4 regions of the Roseobacter cerffii genome follow, and region 4 is predicted to be linked to each of the others. Evidence: riboswitches for the same ligand, from Rfam matches in the RefSeq annotation. Region 4 holds a riboswitch; each other region holds the start of a gene.

Region 1 (4,206 bases), on a different replicon from region 4:
ATCCGCCTCGGCGGTGATCTCGGCGCGCTTCTTGCGCGAGGTGGCAATCACCTCGGCGAGCTTCTGCATACCCACCGCGTTGAAGGCGTTGTTCTCATCCAGCGACTCAAAGGGTGTCTGGTCCAGCGCGGTGAGCGAGACCGCCTCCAACTCCAGACCGTTCTTCAACAGGTCTTCCGAGATCGCGTTCTGCACCTCCTGCACAAAGCTCGCACGGTTCTCGTGCAGCTCGTCCATCGTCATCTGCGCCGCAACAGCGCGCAGGCCATCGACCAGTTTGCCTTCGATCATCTCGCGCAGCTGATCCACATGGAAGGTCCGGTCCCCCAGCGTCTGCGCGGCGCGGGAGATTCCGTCTTCGGTTGCATTCACCGAGACGTAAAACTCTACGCCCACATCAACCCGCATCCGGTCCTTGGTGATCAATGATTGATCGTTGATACGCGCAACTTCGAGGCGCAGGGTCTTCATGTTGACCTTGGCGATCTCATGCAAGAAGGGGATGACGATCACACCGCCATCCATGATCACCTTGCGACCGCTGGAACCGGTACGGACAAGGCTCGTCTCGCGCGTGGCGCGCTTGTAAAGCCGGGCGGCGATCAGGCCGATGAAAAGAAGCAGGCCAACGACGACGGCTGCAATGGTCAGGATAGCGTTTAAGGGCATTCGAAACTCCTCTCGTTGAGAAAACTGGGTAAGTCTGGCGGGCGGTCAGATCACGAAGAACTGGTCGCCGCGTTTGCGGATCAGGGTGACATCGCTGCCTTGCGGAAAGACGCCGTCGTCATAAAGCGGCTCGACCCGCAGGTAGTGGGTGTTGCCAAAGCGATCCTTGATCTTGGCTTCGGCAGGCTTTCCGCGCGCGGCGGTGCCTTGCGTGATCGTACCACGATGCCCGCCCAGGAACCGACGGCGCATGGCGCTTGTCTCGGTTTTCGGCATGATTGCGGCCACCCAACCGGTGATAAACCGTGTCAGCGTCACCGCAGGGACCAGCGCTACGGCCGTCGCGACCAGCATGGGCACAGCGATCCCGAAGGCGCTCAAAACGACCGATTGCAGGACCAGGCCGGACAGGCCGAACATGGTCAGAAAGCAAACCAGCCATATTAGAAAGGGCACCTCGCCAACACCCAACCAGCCGAGGAGCCCCGACGGACCAGACACTTCGGTCTCGACCAAATCCGCCGCATCGGCGTCGATGTCGAGCGACAGATCGAAATCCGCATCCATATCCACATCGACATCGGGTGCATCAGCCCCGATCCCCAGGACACTGCTGCCGAGCAGAAGGCTCAGAATTTCCAGCAAAAACAGGGCCAAAACAATCGCTAGAGCACTTGCAAAGGGCAAGGACTGCGGGTTGAGAAATACGTCCAGCATAGTCATCCTTTCTGCTCTCACATAAGCACTTCTTCACGAAAATGTTAGAGATAAATGTGCATATGGTGAAATTTTATTCACTTTAGTTGAAACATTGCAGAAATTTGCCTATCTATGCCCGGTCATCTCACGCAATGCACCCTGGGGCGCCCCATGCCGGATTTCATGCGACGTCGAAGACTGGCGCGATTTCTTAATCGCAGCGCGGATCGCGTTGGCGATCTCGATCCGCCCGAACGGGGCTGGATTTCCACGTTGAGGCAGGCGCTGTCGATGTCGGCCGAGGATGTGGCCGCGCGCAAGGGGGTCAGCCGCAACGCCGTCTATCAGGCGGAACGCAGCGAAAAGGAAGGGTCGATCTCGCTCAAGCAGATGGACCGCCTCGCACGCGCCATGGGCGGGCGCTTCGTCTACGCCATCGTGCCGGACAAACCCGTCGAGGCGATCAAATACGATCAGGCGCTGCAAAAGGCGCGCCTGCAGTCACAGTCCGAGACCGGTTTTGACGATATGCCAACAGAAGAGCAGCAGGACTGGATCGAAGACTACGCCGCACAGCTCATGCAGGACATGCCGCCCGATTTCTGGTCTCTTCCGAAGTAACCCGTCTGACCGACGGCAACCTCCCCGAAACCCCACGTCGGGTTGCGCTTGACAAGGCGCGCCGATCTAAAGCAACTGCTTGGTGCGCTGGTGCTTGGGCTTGCCTGAGTGAAAAGGGAATGTGCAGCCGCGATCCGGCAAAGCACAGCCGCCCCCGCGACCGTGAACGGAAAGGGCTGCCAAGGCCACTGGAGCATCGCTCCGGGAAGGTGGGCAGACCGCAGGCAAATGCCGAGATTCGTGAGCCGGGAGACCTGCCAGCGCGATGCGAAAACCGGACGGGGTGTTCCGGTGACGAGACACGCGCCCAAGGGCCTCTCTCGCCATCTGACCCGCGTCCCATGACAGATGGGACATGGACTATGACAACCAAGGCAATTGAGCCTGCGCCACCACCAACCGAACTGCTGGTCTGCATCAAATGTCGGCGCGGGCAGGATATCCCCGAGGATGACCGCCGCCCGGGCCAGCGGCTCTATGACACGCTGGCCGCCAACACGCTGCCCGATGGCATCCGCCTCACCGCCGTGGAATGCCTGCAGAACTGCGACCATGGCTGCACCATCGCTCTGCGCGGCGGTGATCGCTGGACGTATATCTACGGAAACATCGATGAAGTGTCGCATCCGGACGTGCTGCTCGACGGGGCGGCGCGCTACAACGCCACGCAAGACGGTTTGATCCCGTGGCGCGAGCGCCCGGAGCACTTTAAACGCAACTGCATCGCGCGCATCCCGCCGCTGGAGACGACCCATGACTGATCTTGCAAAACTTCCCGTCACCGTGATCACCGGCTTTCTGGGTTCGGGCAAAACCACGCTGATCTCGCAGCTCATGCAGAACCCCGGCGGCAAGCGCCTAGCGGTCGTTGTGAACGAGTTTGGCGATGTGGGCGTCGATGGCGACATTCTGAAAAACTGCGCCATCCCCGATTGCCCGGCGGAAAACATCATGGAGCTGGCCAATGGCTGCATCTGCTGCACCGTGGCCGATGATTTCATCCCCACCATCGAGGCGCTCATGGCACTCGAGCCGCGCCCCGACCACATCCTAATCGAAACCTCAGGCTTGGCCCTGCCAAAGCCCTTGCTGAAAGCCTTCGACTGGCCGGATATCCGCTCCAAGATCACCGTCGATGGTGTGATCGCATTAGCCGATGCCGAGGCCGTGGCCTCTGGTCGTTTCGCCCCGGATGTGGCCGCTGTGGACAAGCAGCGCGAAGCCGACGAGAGCATCGACCACGAAACCCCGCTGTCCGAGGTCTTCGAAGACCAGATCTCCTGCGCCGACATCATCCTTCTGACCAAGCCTGATCTTGCAGGCCCAGACGGTGTGGCGAAGGCCAAAGCGATCATCGCTGCCGAAGCCCCGCGCCCACTGCCCGTGGTCGAGGTGGCTGAAGGCATGGTCGATCCCCGCGTGATCCTCGGGCTCGAGGCCGCCGCGGAAGACGATATGGACGCGCGACCCAGCCACCACGACGCCCCCCATGATCACGACCACGAGGACTTCGACAGCATTGTCGTCGACATCCCCGAACTCGCAGAGCCGGCGGACCTCGTCCGCGCCGTGGAAACCCTCGCCGACGCGCACAACATCCTGCGGGTGAAGGGCTATGCCGCCGTTGCGGGTAAACCGATGCGCCTGCTGGTCCAGGCGGTCGGCGCGCGGGTGCGGCATCAGTACGACCGCCCCTGGCAGCCGGGTGAGGCGCGGCAGGGCCGTCTCGTGGTCATCGCCGAACATGACGACATCAACCGCGCCACCATCGAAGCGGTGCTGGGCGTGCACGCGCCCGAACCCGCCGAGTAGGCCATGCACGTCGTCTTCCGCGAAAGCCACGGTCTGGAAGAGACCGAGACGCCCACCGATCTGGGGCAGACGCCCGCAGATCTGGTGGTGCTCTCGTTTTCCGACAGCGACCTGGGCGCTTTCGCGGAAGCCTGGCGGCGTGGCGGCGGGCCCGAAGGCAAGCTGCCCACGCTCCGCCTTGCCAATCTCGCCGCTCTGAAACACCCGCTCTCCGTCGACACCTATGTGGAGCAAACGCTGGAGGGCGCGAAAGGTATCCTCATTCGCCTCATCGGCGGCGTACCTTATTGGTCCTACGGGCTGCAGCAGGTGCGTGCGTTGGCGGAGCGCAAAGGCATTGCGCTCGCCGTACTGCCCGCCGATGGACGCATGGACACGCGGCTTGACGACCATGCGACCCTGCCG
Region 2 (4,206 bases), on a different replicon from region 4:
CGAAGTCGCGCGCCAGATAGCTGAACGCGCCTTCGCAGGTCACCAGCCAGCGCCGATTGTCCGGGATCTCCGCAACGGCTGCGCGAAGGGGTTCGATGGTCTCGCGCAGCGCGTCTTTATAGGCCGCGCCGTTCTGCTCGTATGTTTCGGCGTTGTCCGGGTCGGTCTCGACAAAAGCAGCAACGATATTGTCGATGTAGATCAGCGCGTTATCCAAGCCCATCCAGGCGTGAGGGTTGGGTTTGCCCTCATAGGATCCGGAAGCAATCGGAATCGGGTCGATGCCATCCGTAAGCGTCACCGACGGGATATCCTCCATGTTGGAGAGGAACTGCTCAAACCACAGCTCAAGGTTCATGCCGTTCCAGAGGATCAGATCTGCATCCGAGGCCCGCACGATATCCTGCGGCGTCGGCTCGTATCCGTGGATCTCGGCGCCCGGCTTGGTGATCGAGACCACCTCGGCCGCATCGCCCGCAACGTTTGATGCCATATCGGCCAGAACGGTAAAGGTGGTGACCACCTTCATCTTCTCATCCGCGGCGACTGCGGTCGCCAGAACCGCGGCAAGCGCCGCGACGGACGTTGATTGCATCACTCTTCTTAGCATCAGACTCTCCATGACATAGACAGCTCTTGCCACCTGTAAATGCAAATCACTCGCAACTGTCAAGTAATTTGAGAATGATTCTCAAGTTCTCAACGCACAATCTGTTCAGTTCGTGGTTTTGCTGAGCAGATAGGTGTCCATGATCCACCCATGCCGCGCCCGAGCAGCAGCGCGGGCATCGAGGATCTTGTCCGTGACCTCTGCCAACGGACCCGCCGCGATAATCTGTTCCGGCATGCCCAGGTAGGCGCCCCACCAGATCGTGAGGTTGGGCTCTGTCAGCTCCTGAAAACTTGCTTCGCCATCGAGCATGACCACAAGACGATCTATGCCCTCGGGCCATCCTGCATCGCGCAGGCGGCGCCCGGTGGTGATCTGGATCGGCCCATTCACGTCGTTGAGCGGGATCGCATGAGCTGCGGTCAGAGCCTGTATCGCCATAATACCCGGCACCACACGGATGGTGGGCGGTGGGATCAAACGTCCGGCGATGCGCAACGTGCTGTCATAGAGCGACGGATCGCCCCAGACCAGCAGGGCCACAGGCCCATCCGAACCCGCCTGATCAGCCGTCTGGGCCCACCGCACCGCGATCTCATCATGCCACCGCGTCACGCGCTCCTCGTAGGGCAAGGCGGGATCGCGTTCGGGGTAGTCGAACTGGAGGACCTGCGCGGTCGAGCCTGCAGCTTCGATGATGCGATAGCGCAGCTCGGCCAGATCATCTTTGCCAGAGCCCTTGTGTGGTACGAGGATTGTCCGCGCCTCGCGGATGGCCTGCAATCCTTCACCCGTCACGTGATGCGGTGACCCGGTGCCGATACCAATCAGCCAGAGCTCAGTGATCATATTGTCACCCACAAGAAAGCCCGGACCACATCGCAGGGTCCGGGCCGCGCCTTACCTAGATTACGCGCCTTCGTAGAGACGCGCTGTGAACAGACCCTCGACTTTGCCCGACCGAAGCGCCTTGGCGCCCGCAAGCACCGCCAGATCGGCAATTGGTTCGATCAGGATCACCAGAAGATACGCAATTCCGAAGGTCCAGACCGACTGGACCGTCTCGGCACCGAATCCCTGGCCATAGAACGCCCAGAACGCGACCCAGGCCACAACGCCACCCTGATACATGGCGGACAGCTTGAAGACGTCAGCATAGGCCAGATCGACATAGGCCCGATCCGCCGGGATGAACCGCTGCGCCAAAGCCGAAATGGCGAAGAGCGGCACCAGCAAAGTCGTGACGTTGACGAAATACATCGGCAGATCGCTCGGTGCGAAGAAAGCCCCCTGAATCAGGAGGCCAAGCGCAAGGCCGAGCGCGGCCGGCGCCGCACCCATCAGCAAGAAGAGCGTGGTGCCAAGAATGAAGTGCACCTCGGAGACACCCACCGGGAAATGCGGCAACACCTCGAAAAAGATGAAGGTGCCGAGGGCGGCCAAAACGGTCCGCACCGCGAATGAGCCGGCACTGTGGATCTTGAGGTCGTGGAGTGCGAGTTTGGCGGTATAGCCCGCAGCCCCTGCAGCGGTTGCATAGGCAAAGGCCATCTTGGCCCCATCGACGACGCCGGGTTCGATATGCATGATTGATCCTTTCTGTCCCGCCCCTCCGGCGGATAAATATCCGTGATCACACGGGTTTGAGCTTTACGGCAGGTCTCCTGACTTGCGGGTCGAGGCGCTGCGGTCCTTCCCAGCCAAGAGGCCAGTGGATCATCCGGAGCGCTCACCGCTTACAGTTGCGGGGGCAGTCTGAGACTTTCACTCAGTTCCCTTTTCAGCCACAAGTCGTGGCACCGTGCTTCAGTCGTATCCTTGATCTGCGCGCGCGGACAAGCGCAAAAGCGACGTTCAACTCTCGGCGAACGGCCCGTAGAGGATCAACGCTGGCTGGTCGCTGATTTCGCGGTCCAATTGCGCAGCCAGCTTAGAAACGGTGGTGCGCCGGATGCTCTGATCCGGTGTGCTGACGCTTTCGGCAAGGATCGCGGGGGTGTCGCCGGGCAGACCCCGTGCAGCAAGGGCATCGAGCAGCCTTGGAAAGGTTCGCTTGCCCATGAAGACAACGGTCGAGGCTGTGGGGTCTGCGAGGGCGTTGAGGTCGAGATCTTGCGGCAATTGCCCGCTGACATCGTGCCCCGTGACGAACTGCACCCGGCGCGCCGTCAGCCGGCGTGTAAGCGGGATACCCGCCGCAGCCGCAGCGGCACAGGCCGACGGGATGCCGGGGATGATCTCGTAGGGGACGCCAGCCTCGCGCAGGGCCACCAACTCCTCCTCCAGCCGCCCAAAGAGCCCGCTGTCGCCCGATTTCAGCCGCACCACGCGCTGGTCCATCTCGGCATATTCCACCAGCAGGCGGCTGACATGGTGCTGTTTCGGCGAGGGGCGCCCTGCCCGCTTCCCAACCCCCACCAGATCGGCCCCGGAGCGGGCATGGCTGAGGATCGGCCCGGAGGAGAGATCGTCGAACAGCACTGCGTCGGCCCGTTTCAGACGATCCACGGCTTTCAACGTCAACAGCTCAGGATCGCCCGGTCCCGAGCCCACAAAGCTGACGAAACCGGTCACGCCTGCTCCTCGGCGGTGATCAGGTGGAAGAAGGTGCCGGTCACATTGCCGAGGCGAGAGCCGGTTTCCGGCACAGGGTTTCCATCGGCATCCACGACGTCGGCCAGCGGCGCGTCGGGCTGATCGAGGATGGTCGAGTAGTGAAACTCGTGCCCGCGCAGAGCTGCGCCAGGTTGATGGCCGGGCAAGCCAGCGTGCAACACAGCCCGGCGGTAGCCGAGGTGAAATTTCCGCTTTTCAAAGCTGGTCACGAGCCCAAGCAGACCCGCCATCTCGTGCCGCGTGCCCTCCTTGTCGATGAGCGCCTGCCCCAGCGCCATGTAGCCACCGCACTCGCCATGCACCGGTTTGCTTGCAGCATGCGCCCGCAGACCTGCTTTGAACCGCGTCGCGGCTGCCAGGGTCGCACCGTGCAACTCTGGGTATCCGCCGGGCAGCCAGACAAGATCCGCAGCAGGGTCCGGCTCCTCGTCAGCCAAGGGTGAAAACGGCACAACCTCCGCCCCCGCGCGGCGCCACCCCTCCAGAACATGCGGGTAGGTGAAGGAAAATGCCGCATCCTGCGCCAGGGCGATGCGCTGCGCGGGTGGCTCTGGTAAATCCGCTCCCGATACGGCTGCGGCCCCGCCTCGCGCGGCCTGCCGGATCGCCGCAACATCGACATGCGCGCGCAGAAACTCGGCGTACCCCGCAATGGCCGCATCGAGATCGGGATGCTCAACCGCCTGGATCAGGCCGAGATGCCGCTCGGGCAATGTCAGATCTCCACGGCGCGGCAGGACGCCCAGCACCTTAAGCCCCGCGTTCTCCATCCCCAGCCGCGCGAGACGCTCGTGGCGCGGAGAGGCACATCGGTTCAGGATCACGCCCGCGAAGGGCACATCGGGGTTGTAGGTCTGAAAACCCAAGGCGGTCGCCGCCGCCGATTGCGCCTGCCCGCTCACATCAACGATCAGAACCACAGGCCAGCCCATGCGTTGCGCCGTCTCCGCGCTGCTGCCAAAACCGGACTGACCGCGCGT
Region 3 (4,206 bases), on a different replicon from region 4:
AGCACGGGTTCCGCACCGATGTCACTCTTCGCGTTCAACCATGCAAGCGCGCCCAAGGGAAACTCTGAGTTGTGATATGGATCGGACCAGGCAGCTTCGACCTGGCCCCAGGGGATTGGCTCCAGATTGCCCAGAAACAGCGTGAGCCGGTAAGCGGCCGCCTCTGGCAACCAAGGGGCTTCCCTTGCCGGCGTTGCATGGGCTGGCCCAAGTGCGCCGATTACACCAATCCACGCCGCAGCCAGCAAGCCAAAGAACTTTCCAATCACTATGGCCTCCAGTCTAAAAGTTAGCCGTGTCTAAATTATCTACCCAAAGCAAACAAGTTGTCAATTGTTCAGGGAGAAGGCAAAGTCCGGATATGACGAAGCCGCAATCACATGACAGTGAAACCATTCAACCCGTGGAACGGGCTCCGGAAGCGCAGGCGGAAGGTTTTGCGATCGTGCGCCAAGCGCATGAAAGCGAGATGGCAGAGGATTACGTCGAGCTGATTGCGGAGTTGATTGAAACCCGAGGAGAAGCGCGTCCTGTCGAAATTGCCGAACGATTGGGTGTGAAGCCCCCAACCGTCACGAAGAACATCTCGCGATTGAAATCGGCAGGTTTGGTGCAGCGTGAGCGCTACCGCGCAATTTTTCTGACTGAGCAGGGCCGGGCGTTGGCCGAGGCCTGTCGTAGACGGCACCGGATTGTGGTTGCATTCCTTCTAAGCCTCGGAATCGACGAGGAAACTGCAGAACGTGATGCGGAAGGCATCGAACATCATGTGAGCGACGAAACGCTGGCTGCCTTCGAAAAAGCTATTGGCAATACTACCCAAGAAGGCTGAGGCTGGTCAGTCGACCAGCCGCAGGATTTTCATTTAGGGTTACGCTGGACTAAACAACCGTTGTGTGAACAGACCGCGTTGCTTGGTGTCGCGCAGCAATTTTGCTCCCGCAAGGACGGCCAAGTCAGCCACTGGTTCCACCAGCACAACGAGCAAATAGGCCGCTCCGAAGCTGGCCACAGCAGACATGTTTTCAGCACCAAAGCCCTGACCATATAGTGCCCAGAAAGCGACCCATGCGATCACGCCACCTTGGTAGGCGAAAGACAGCTTGAGGACTTCACTGTAGTTGCAGTCAACAAAAGCCTTCTGTTCCGGAATGATGCGCTTGGCCAAAGCGTCAATGGCGAAGAGCGGGAAGAGCAACGTGGTGACGTTGACAAAGAACATGGGCATGTCGGTTGGCGCGAAGAACATACCTTGGACTAGCAAACCGCCTGCTAAGCCGACCGCTGCTGGTCCAGCGCCAAGAAGTAGCAGAATAGTTGTCCCTAGAATGAAGTGAACTTCCGAGATGCCAACGGCAAAGTGCGGGAAGACTTCGAAAAACAGAAAAACCGCTGCGACAGCAAGAACGCTGCGGACGCCAAATGAGACAGCCGAGTGTGATTTCAGGTCGTCGGCTGCAAGTTTGAGGGAGTAACCCCCTGCAGCGGCTGCTGTGCCATAAGCGAGGACCATTTTTGCGCCGTCCACGACGCCGGGTTCAATGTGCATATCAAGTCTCCTTGCCGTCCTTCCTGACGACATTTAGTGCCGAACTTTCGGCGTTGCGTTGGCGGCAGGTCTCCTGGCTCGCGGTTCAACGCGCCCCCGGACCTTCCCAACACATGTGTCAGTGGTGCAGTTTCGGGCTTGCTCGCCGCTTACAGTTGCAGGGGCAGCCGAGGTTTCTCACCCCGTTCCCTTTTCAATCGAGCGCCCTAAACACTCGATCACCGCGAAAAATAGCTAGGCACAAATTCATTGGCTTCGTCAATGGAGCGGCTCTCTTGGACTTCAATTTTTCGAACCAGAGCATAGCGAAAGTTTGACACCGTCCAGTCAATAGACTGCCGTCAAATCACCTCCGCGGTTCGGTCCGACACCCATTCCACAACATCGGCGCGAGCAGAAGCAACCCGACACCGCCGACTACAAAAATGTCCGCCATGTTGAAGGCCGGCCAGTGCGCGGAGCCAAGGTAGAAATCGAGGAAATCCGTCACGGCCCGGAACCTGAGGCGGTCCACAACATTGCCGAGCGCGCCTCCGATGATCGAACCGTAGGCAATTGCTTCGATGCGGTTCCGTGTGCGAAGCATCATGGCAGCGAGCCAAGCACAGATGGCGAGTGCAAGGACCACAAGGCTCCACCACGGCGCACCTCCGAGAAGTCCAAAGGTCACGCCATCGTTGCGGTGGAACTAAGATCGAACCCTGGGACCACCGACACCCCGGCATTCAAGACGCTCGCATTTGATACGACGATAGCCTTCGTGACCTGATCGACCACGAAAGCTATGAGGGCGGCAAGGACCCCGATGGCTGGTTCTCCTTTGAACGCACGCATTGCGTCACCCAACCCAGACGTCGGCAATCAGCGCGAAGTTTGCGCCGTGGATTGTCAGACACATATGACCCATCCTGAACGTGCTCAGCTTTCTGGATAGCTCGCATAGACCGAAGTCGAACCATCCTCGTGGATCAAGTATACGTCGTAGGCCTCGCGGTCGTCTTCTGGCCCCATGCCGGGCGAGCCATAGGGCATCCCCGGAACGGCGAGGCCGACGGCGTCCGGTCGCTCATTGAGAAGGCGGTGGATGTCAGCGGCCGGGACATGGCCTTCGATCACGTAACCTTCGACGAGCGCGGTGTGGCAGGAGACCATGCGCTGCGGAACTCCGTTGTCGAGCTTGAAGCGAACGAGAAGGCCACCAAACATGTCCTGACCTGTTGGTGCGAAGCCGTTCTCTTCGAGATGATTCATCCAGGACAAACAGCAACCGCATCCATTGGTCTTGCGGACGTCAATTGGGGTTGCCTCCGCGAGAGCCTGCGCCGCTGGTAACAGGGCGAGCGTGATGGCAAGAGCTTGGGTCATGCGTTTCATGGGTCAGAGCCTTTCGGTTGTCGTTTCGGCAATCTCGCTGCCGAGGTTTTCATTCAGAAGCGCGCGCGCCTCGGCCAGACGCAATCGCGCGGCTGTATCATCCGCTTCGCTCTCAGCCGCTTCGGCAAGTCTGTCGTCAGAGAGGGGGTCAGTAGGGCGCCCATCCACGAGGACTTCGTAGTGCAGGTTCGGACCTGTCGCCGTGCCAGTCGCGCCGACGCGGCCGATCACATCCCCCGCTGCAACGCGTTGGCCTTGTGCCAGACCCTCCGGCACGGCGCTGAGATGCGCATAGCGAGTCATGGTGTCCGAGCCGTGGGCGATTTCGACTACGCGACCATAGCCGCCCCGCCAGCCGATAAAGCTGACCCGTCCCGGTGCCGTCGCTCGAACCGGCGTTCCGCTTGCCGCCGCGAAATCGACACCTGTGTGCATCCGGACATTGCCGTAGACCGGGTGCGTACGGCGGCCAAATACCGAGCTTAATCGCGCCCCTTCGACAGGCTGTGCAAAAACGCGGAGAACGGTGCCATCGACGTAGATCGTGGCCTGACCACTTCCGTTTTCCGGCCAGACAACCTCATAAAGTGCGCCGCCGATCTCCAGCGATGCAAAGGTCAGTTCCGGCTGGCCGATCCTGTCCTCGCCAACACGGGCCTCACGCCACAGTAGCCGAAGTGTTTCTCCGCCGGTCATCTCACGACGAAAGTCAACGGTTCCACCCAGCATCTGTGCCAGATCGACAGCGAAGCGGGCGGGCATTCGAGCGTCTTCGAGCGCGGCGAAAAGCGAGCTGTCGATCACCGCTTCGCCGGCCAATGTTATGAACTCGGGATCCGGGGTCACGACCTGCGTGGCTAACTCTTCGCCAAAGATCGCCTCGATCCGCACACCGTCCTCGACGGAGAGCGCGACGCTGCGCGGGCTGCCGTCCATCGTCGAGACAACGGTGACCGAGTGCCCCGGCCTAAGTCGCCTCAGATCATATTCCGCGCCGAGAGCCAGAGCGACCTCGGTACGATCGGTCGCTGAAAGACCTGCTTCTTCAAGAACGATGTCGAGCGTCTCGCCGGTGGCGATCTCGCGTGACCAGTTGGTGAGCGGAGGTTCTATCGTCGGTAAGAAAGTATCGGCCATCGCAACCTCCAGACGTGGCATCGACAGGACTGGTATTGCGGGCTCCGCCCGTGGTTGCGAAAACTGCGGTATTTCCCTTTCAACAGGCGCGGGAAGCGTGAGCTGGGGTGGTGACCATGTGGTTGCAGCAGCCAGACCTGGGGGAA
Region 4 (4,206 bases):
GAACAACCATCCAGAGTGGAGATTGATTTGGCGCTTGGTCAGGCATGAGGGCTCTCCATTATGGTCAGGTCGCAATCTCACACATCGACCGACACCTTGCCAATGGGGTTGGAACAGCAGGCGAGGATGTACCCCTCGGCGATGTCGTCATCCGAGATGCCGCCATTGTGCACCATGTGGACCTCGCCGTGTGTCTTGCGGATCTTGCATGTCCCGCAAACGCCAAATGTGCATCCCGAAGGGATGTTGAGCCCATTGGCCTTGGCCGCCGCCAAAATGGTTTCTGTCTCTGTGACCTTTGCGGTCAAGCCTGAGGCGGAGAATGTGACCTCTGCCCGGGTGTCTTCGTCCGGGACCACATCATCCAGCGCGGGAGCATCTGCTTCGATTTCCACCGGGGCGTGGAAGCTCTCCTGATGGTATCGGTCCATGTCGTAGCCCAAGCCCTGGAGGGCATCGCGGACGGCCTGCATGAAGGGTTCAGGCCCACAGCAGAACACCTCTCGCTCAAGGTAATCCGGGGCCATTAGCCCTAACATGAGCTGATTAAACTGGCCCTGGTACCCCGTCCAAGGCGCGTAGCGGTCCGGCGTCTCGACCACCCATTTCAGGTCGATGCCCGGGACACGGGACGCCATGTGTTCGAGCCGTTCACGGAAGATGATCTCGCCTGGCCTGCGCGCGCAATTGACGAAGACGATATCGGGCTCGCTGCCGAGATCGAACATGAAGGTGGTCATCGACATCATGGGCGTGATGCCGGACCCGGCGGAGATAAAGAGGTATTTCTCGGCCGCGTGGTTCAGATGGGAAAACAGCCCGGCCGGCCCGAGCGCCTTGATTTGCACACCGGGCGCCAGATTTTCGAGCATCCAGCGCGTCCCGATACTGTCGTCCTGCGCCTTTGCCGTGATGGAGATCGACCGGGGCCGCGAGGGTGAGGAGGAGATCGTGTAGGTGCGAAGCACGGTCCCGCCGGGCGCAGGGATCTCCAGCGTCAGAAACTGCCCGGGCAAGAAATCGAAAAGCGCGCCGGACGGGGCTCGGAACGTGAAGGTCGCTGTATTCGGCACCTCTGGAATGACCGAGACGCACTCGAGCATCTCGTCATCCGACCAGATGGCGCGGGCTGGAACGCCGGACATGTCATTCATGGGACTACTCCGCCGCAACGGCAACGGGGTCGAGCCGCTTGGTCATCGTGTTGTAATACCAATCGACGAAACCCATAACGCCGGTCTCGTGGATCGGCGAATAAGGGCCCGGCTCGTAGGCGGGCGAATTGATCCCTTTCTGATTGTCCTCGACCACTTGGCGGTCTTCGTCATTGGTCGCGATCCACACCTCGGTCAGGCGCTTGAGGTCATAGTCCACGCCTTCGACCGCGTCTTTGTGCACCAGCCATTTCGTCGTGACTTCTGTGGTCGTCGGCGTCAGGGGCGTGACCCGGAAGACGATTGAATGATCCGGCAGGAAGTGGTTCCAGGTCGTCGGGTAGTGGTACTTGAGAAGTGTCCCCGCAGTATCGTCGCGCACCCGACCGAGGATTTTGGCGGTGGCGGGCTTGAGGTCCATCGTGAAACTTTTCGCCCCCGGCAGAAGCGGCATCCGTGCAAGGCGGTATTGCAAATCCTCCGACATGCGGAACTGCGACGGATATCCCTGCGCCTCCATCTTTTCGAAATGCGCCTGCAGATGCGGTGGGCTCACCCCTTCCTCAATGCCCGTGATGGTCGGATCATCGGTGAAAGACCGGCAAAGGCCAGGATGGTTGCCGCCGCAATGGTAGCATTCACGGTTGTTCTCCCACACGAGCTTCCAGTTGCCGTTCTCGATAATGGTTGTTTCATGTGCGACTTTGGCGTCGCTCAGGTCGTGCACCGCCAGGTACGGTGCGGCCATGTCTGCGAAGGCGTCGAAATCCGGCGCAACAGAGGCCAGACAAATGTAGACGAGCCCCGCGAGTTCGCGGCAATGCACCGGTTTCAGTCCATGTTGGCTCGCGTCGAAGTCTTCGCCCATGTCGCGCGCCCAGAGGAGCCGCCCATCAAGTTCATAAGTCCACTGGTGGTAGGGGCAGACGATCTTGGGGTTCGTGCCCTTCGCAGCCTTGCACAGAACCGACCCACGGTGGCGGCATGAATTGTGAAAAGCACGGATGGCGCCATCCTGACCACGCACGACGATCACGCCGTAATCGCCCACCTGGTGGGTGATGTAACTTCCGGGTTTCGGAAGATCACAGGTCGGCGCGACAAAGAGCCAGTCCCGGTAGAATATCGTCTCCATATCCGTCCGGAACACGTCCGGGTCGGTGTAGAATGCCTGTTCAAGCGCATAGCCCGGCTTGCGCCGCACCAGCAATTCGCTGATCGGAATGGTGTGCATATCTTGGCCTCCTGCCGCGCCCCGCGGCATGCTGGAGCGAGAGGACAGCACGAACGACAGACCAAGGCCGACAAAAGAGAGGAGCCGGCCCATACCTTCGCCCGCACCGCCGCCCGCGGTTTGACGTTCATGCGAAGGCTGGTTTCCGGACTTTGGCGCGACCCAAGCGGGCCAAGGCGCAACACCTTCCCGGGGCTCCTCCACCCCAGTGGTCTTCGTTGCGCCCCTTACAACGCGATTACCGTTGCGGGGGCAGTGCCGGATTTTCACCGGCTTCCCAATTCTCCGATCCCTTAGGCTCGCTCGACGCGAATCTCAGGGGCCGGCACCTTGCCCTATCTGAGTAGGTCACGGATCGGTGCCCGACTGCCCAGAAAACGACACCGGTTGATACAATCGCGAATTCCGTACTTTGCCAATCAGACAAGCCCCCACATGAATCGAGCTCATAATAATTCCGCCTAACTATCATTTTACCTCAAGTCTTACCGAGATTATCTTTTCTGTCGATCAATCCAATTGGTTTTCTGTCTCATGTTGAATTTCACCCTACCCGAAACGCCCGCGCTAGCCACGCTCTGTACACTCGCAGCGGAACGGATCCTGATCCTCGATGGGGCCATGGGCACAATGATCCAGACCCTCGGCATGACCGAGGATGACTTCACGGCCCATGGCCACATTCACGGGCCCGGTTGCCGTCATCACTACCATCCTGATCACCCGCAGCAGGGAAACAACGATCTGCTGGTTTTGACGCAGCCACAGGCGGTCGAAGATATTCAGTACACTTTTGCGATGGCTGGGGCGGATATCCTTGAGACCAACACATTCTCCGCCACAACGATCGCCCAGGCTGACTACGGCATGGAGGATGCGGTCCATGATCTGAACGTCGCCGGTGCGCAGGTAGCTCGCCGCGCGGCGGACCGGGCAACAGCAGAGGACGGAAAGCCACGTTTTGTCGCCGGTGCTGTTGGGCCAACCAATCGCACGGCCAGCATCAGCCCAGATGTCAATGACCCCGGCTTCCGGGCCGTCAGCTTCGATGATCTGCGCATCGCCTATGGTCAGCAGATCGACGGGCTGATTGCAGGTGGGTCTGACCTCATCCTGATCGAGACGATCTTTGACACGCTGAACGCCAAGGCCGCGATTTTCGCCGCATTTGAGGCCTTCACGCGGGCAGGCAAGCGCCTGCCCATCATGATTTCGGGAACCATCACCGATGCTTCGGGCCGGACGCTCTCGGGGCAAACACCAACCGCATTTTGGCATTCCGTTGCCCACGCACGTCCGTTCACAGTCGGCCTGAACTGCGCGCTTGGAGCCGAGGCGATGCGCCCCCATATGGCCGAGATCGCGGGCGTCGCGACGTCATTGACCTGTGCCTATCCCAACGCCGGCCTGCCAAACGCCTTTGGCGCCTATGATGAGACGCCAGATCAGACCGCCGCGCAGGTTGAAGACTTTGCCCGCGATGGAATCGTTAATGTTGTGGGCGGTTGCTGTGGCACGACGCCCGATCATATCCGCGCGATTGCCGAGGCTGTGGCCCCGTTCGACCCACGATCCATTGCGGGCAAGGTCGCCGCATGACGGAACGATACCTGCGCCTTTCGGGCCTAGAGCCCTTTGTGCTGACCCAGGACATCCCCTTCGTGAACGTGGGCGAGCGGACGAATGTCACGGGCTCCGCCCGGTTCCGCAAACTGATCGTGAACCGCGATTATGCGACCGCCTTAGAGGTCGCGCGGGATCAGGTTGAGAACGGCGCGCAGATCATTGATGTGAACATGGACGAGGGGCTGATCGACA

What was found. A riboswitch is a leader RNA that binds a small molecule or an ion and turns the genes downstream of it on or off. The one in region 4 is predicted to bind cobalamin.
Region 1: linked by a shared signal. The riboswitch ahead of ACVC7O_RS01940 (DUF1636 family protein) and the one ahead of ACVC7O_RS22310 (aromatic ring-hydroxylating oxygenase subunit alpha) in region 4 are both predicted to bind cobalamin.
Region 2: linked by a shared signal. The riboswitch ahead of ACVC7O_RS02005 (energy-coupling factor ABC transporter permease) and the one ahead of ACVC7O_RS22310 (aromatic ring-hydroxylating oxygenase subunit alpha) in region 4 are both predicted to bind cobalamin.
Region 3: linked by a shared signal. The riboswitch ahead of ACVC7O_RS22710 (energy-coupling factor ABC transporter permease) and the one ahead of ACVC7O_RS22310 (aromatic ring-hydroxylating oxygenase subunit alpha) in region 4 are both predicted to bind cobalamin.

Annotation. Positions count from the first base shown of each region.
Region 1 covers NZ_CM135757.1:400,132-404,337, forward strand. The annotation lists gene ACVC7O_RS01925 (flotillin family protein) at 1-669, opposite strand, end outside; gene ACVC7O_RS01930 (YqiJ family protein) at 715-1,386, opposite strand; gene ACVC7O_RS01935 (helix-turn-helix domain-containing protein) at 1,540-1,989, shown strand; cobalamin riboswitch at 2,061-2,265, shown strand; gene ACVC7O_RS01940 (DUF1636 family protein) at 2,352-2,750, shown strand; gene cobW (cobalamin biosynthesis protein CobW) at 2,743-3,801, shown strand; gene cobN (cobaltochelatase subunit CobN) at 3,805-4,206, shown strand, end outside.
Region 2 covers NZ_CM135757.1:413,831-418,036, reverse strand. The annotation lists gene ACVC7O_RS02015 (metal ABC transporter substrate-binding protein) at 1-610, opposite strand, end outside; gene cobF (precorrin-6A synthase (deacetylating)) at 716-1,459, opposite strand; gene ACVC7O_RS02005 (energy-coupling factor ABC transporter permease) at 1,520-2,197, opposite strand; cobalamin riboswitch at 2,248-2,427, opposite strand; gene cobA (uroporphyrinogen-III C-methyltransferase) at 2,465-3,184, opposite strand; gene ACVC7O_RS01995 (cobyrinate a,c-diamide synthase) at 3,181-4,206, opposite strand, start outside.
Region 3 covers NZ_JBTBYJ010000004.1:66,322-70,527, reverse strand. The annotation lists gene ACVC7O_RS22720 (cytochrome c peroxidase) at 1-269, opposite strand, end outside; gene mntR (manganese-binding transcriptional regulator MntR) at 362-832, shown strand; gene ACVC7O_RS22710 (energy-coupling factor ABC transporter permease) at 872-1,549, opposite strand; cobalamin riboswitch at 1,596-1,790, opposite strand; partial or broken gene lspA (signal peptidase II) at 1,896-2,383, opposite strand; gene ACVC7O_RS22700 (DUF411 domain-containing protein) at 2,468-2,923, opposite strand; gene ACVC7O_RS22695 (M23 family metallopeptidase) at 2,927-4,081, opposite strand.
Region 4 covers NZ_JBTBYJ010000003.1:121,946-126,151, reverse strand. The annotation lists gene ACVC7O_RS22320 (hypothetical protein) at 1-46, opposite strand, end outside; gene ACVC7O_RS22315 (2Fe-2S iron-sulfur cluster-binding protein) at 78-1,154, opposite strand; gene ACVC7O_RS22310 (aromatic ring-hydroxylating oxygenase subunit alpha) at 1,159-2,388, opposite strand; cobalamin riboswitch at 2,508-2,736, opposite strand; gene ACVC7O_RS22305 (homocysteine S-methyltransferase family protein) at 2,923-3,987, shown strand; gene metH (methionine synthase) at 3,984-4,206, shown strand, end outside.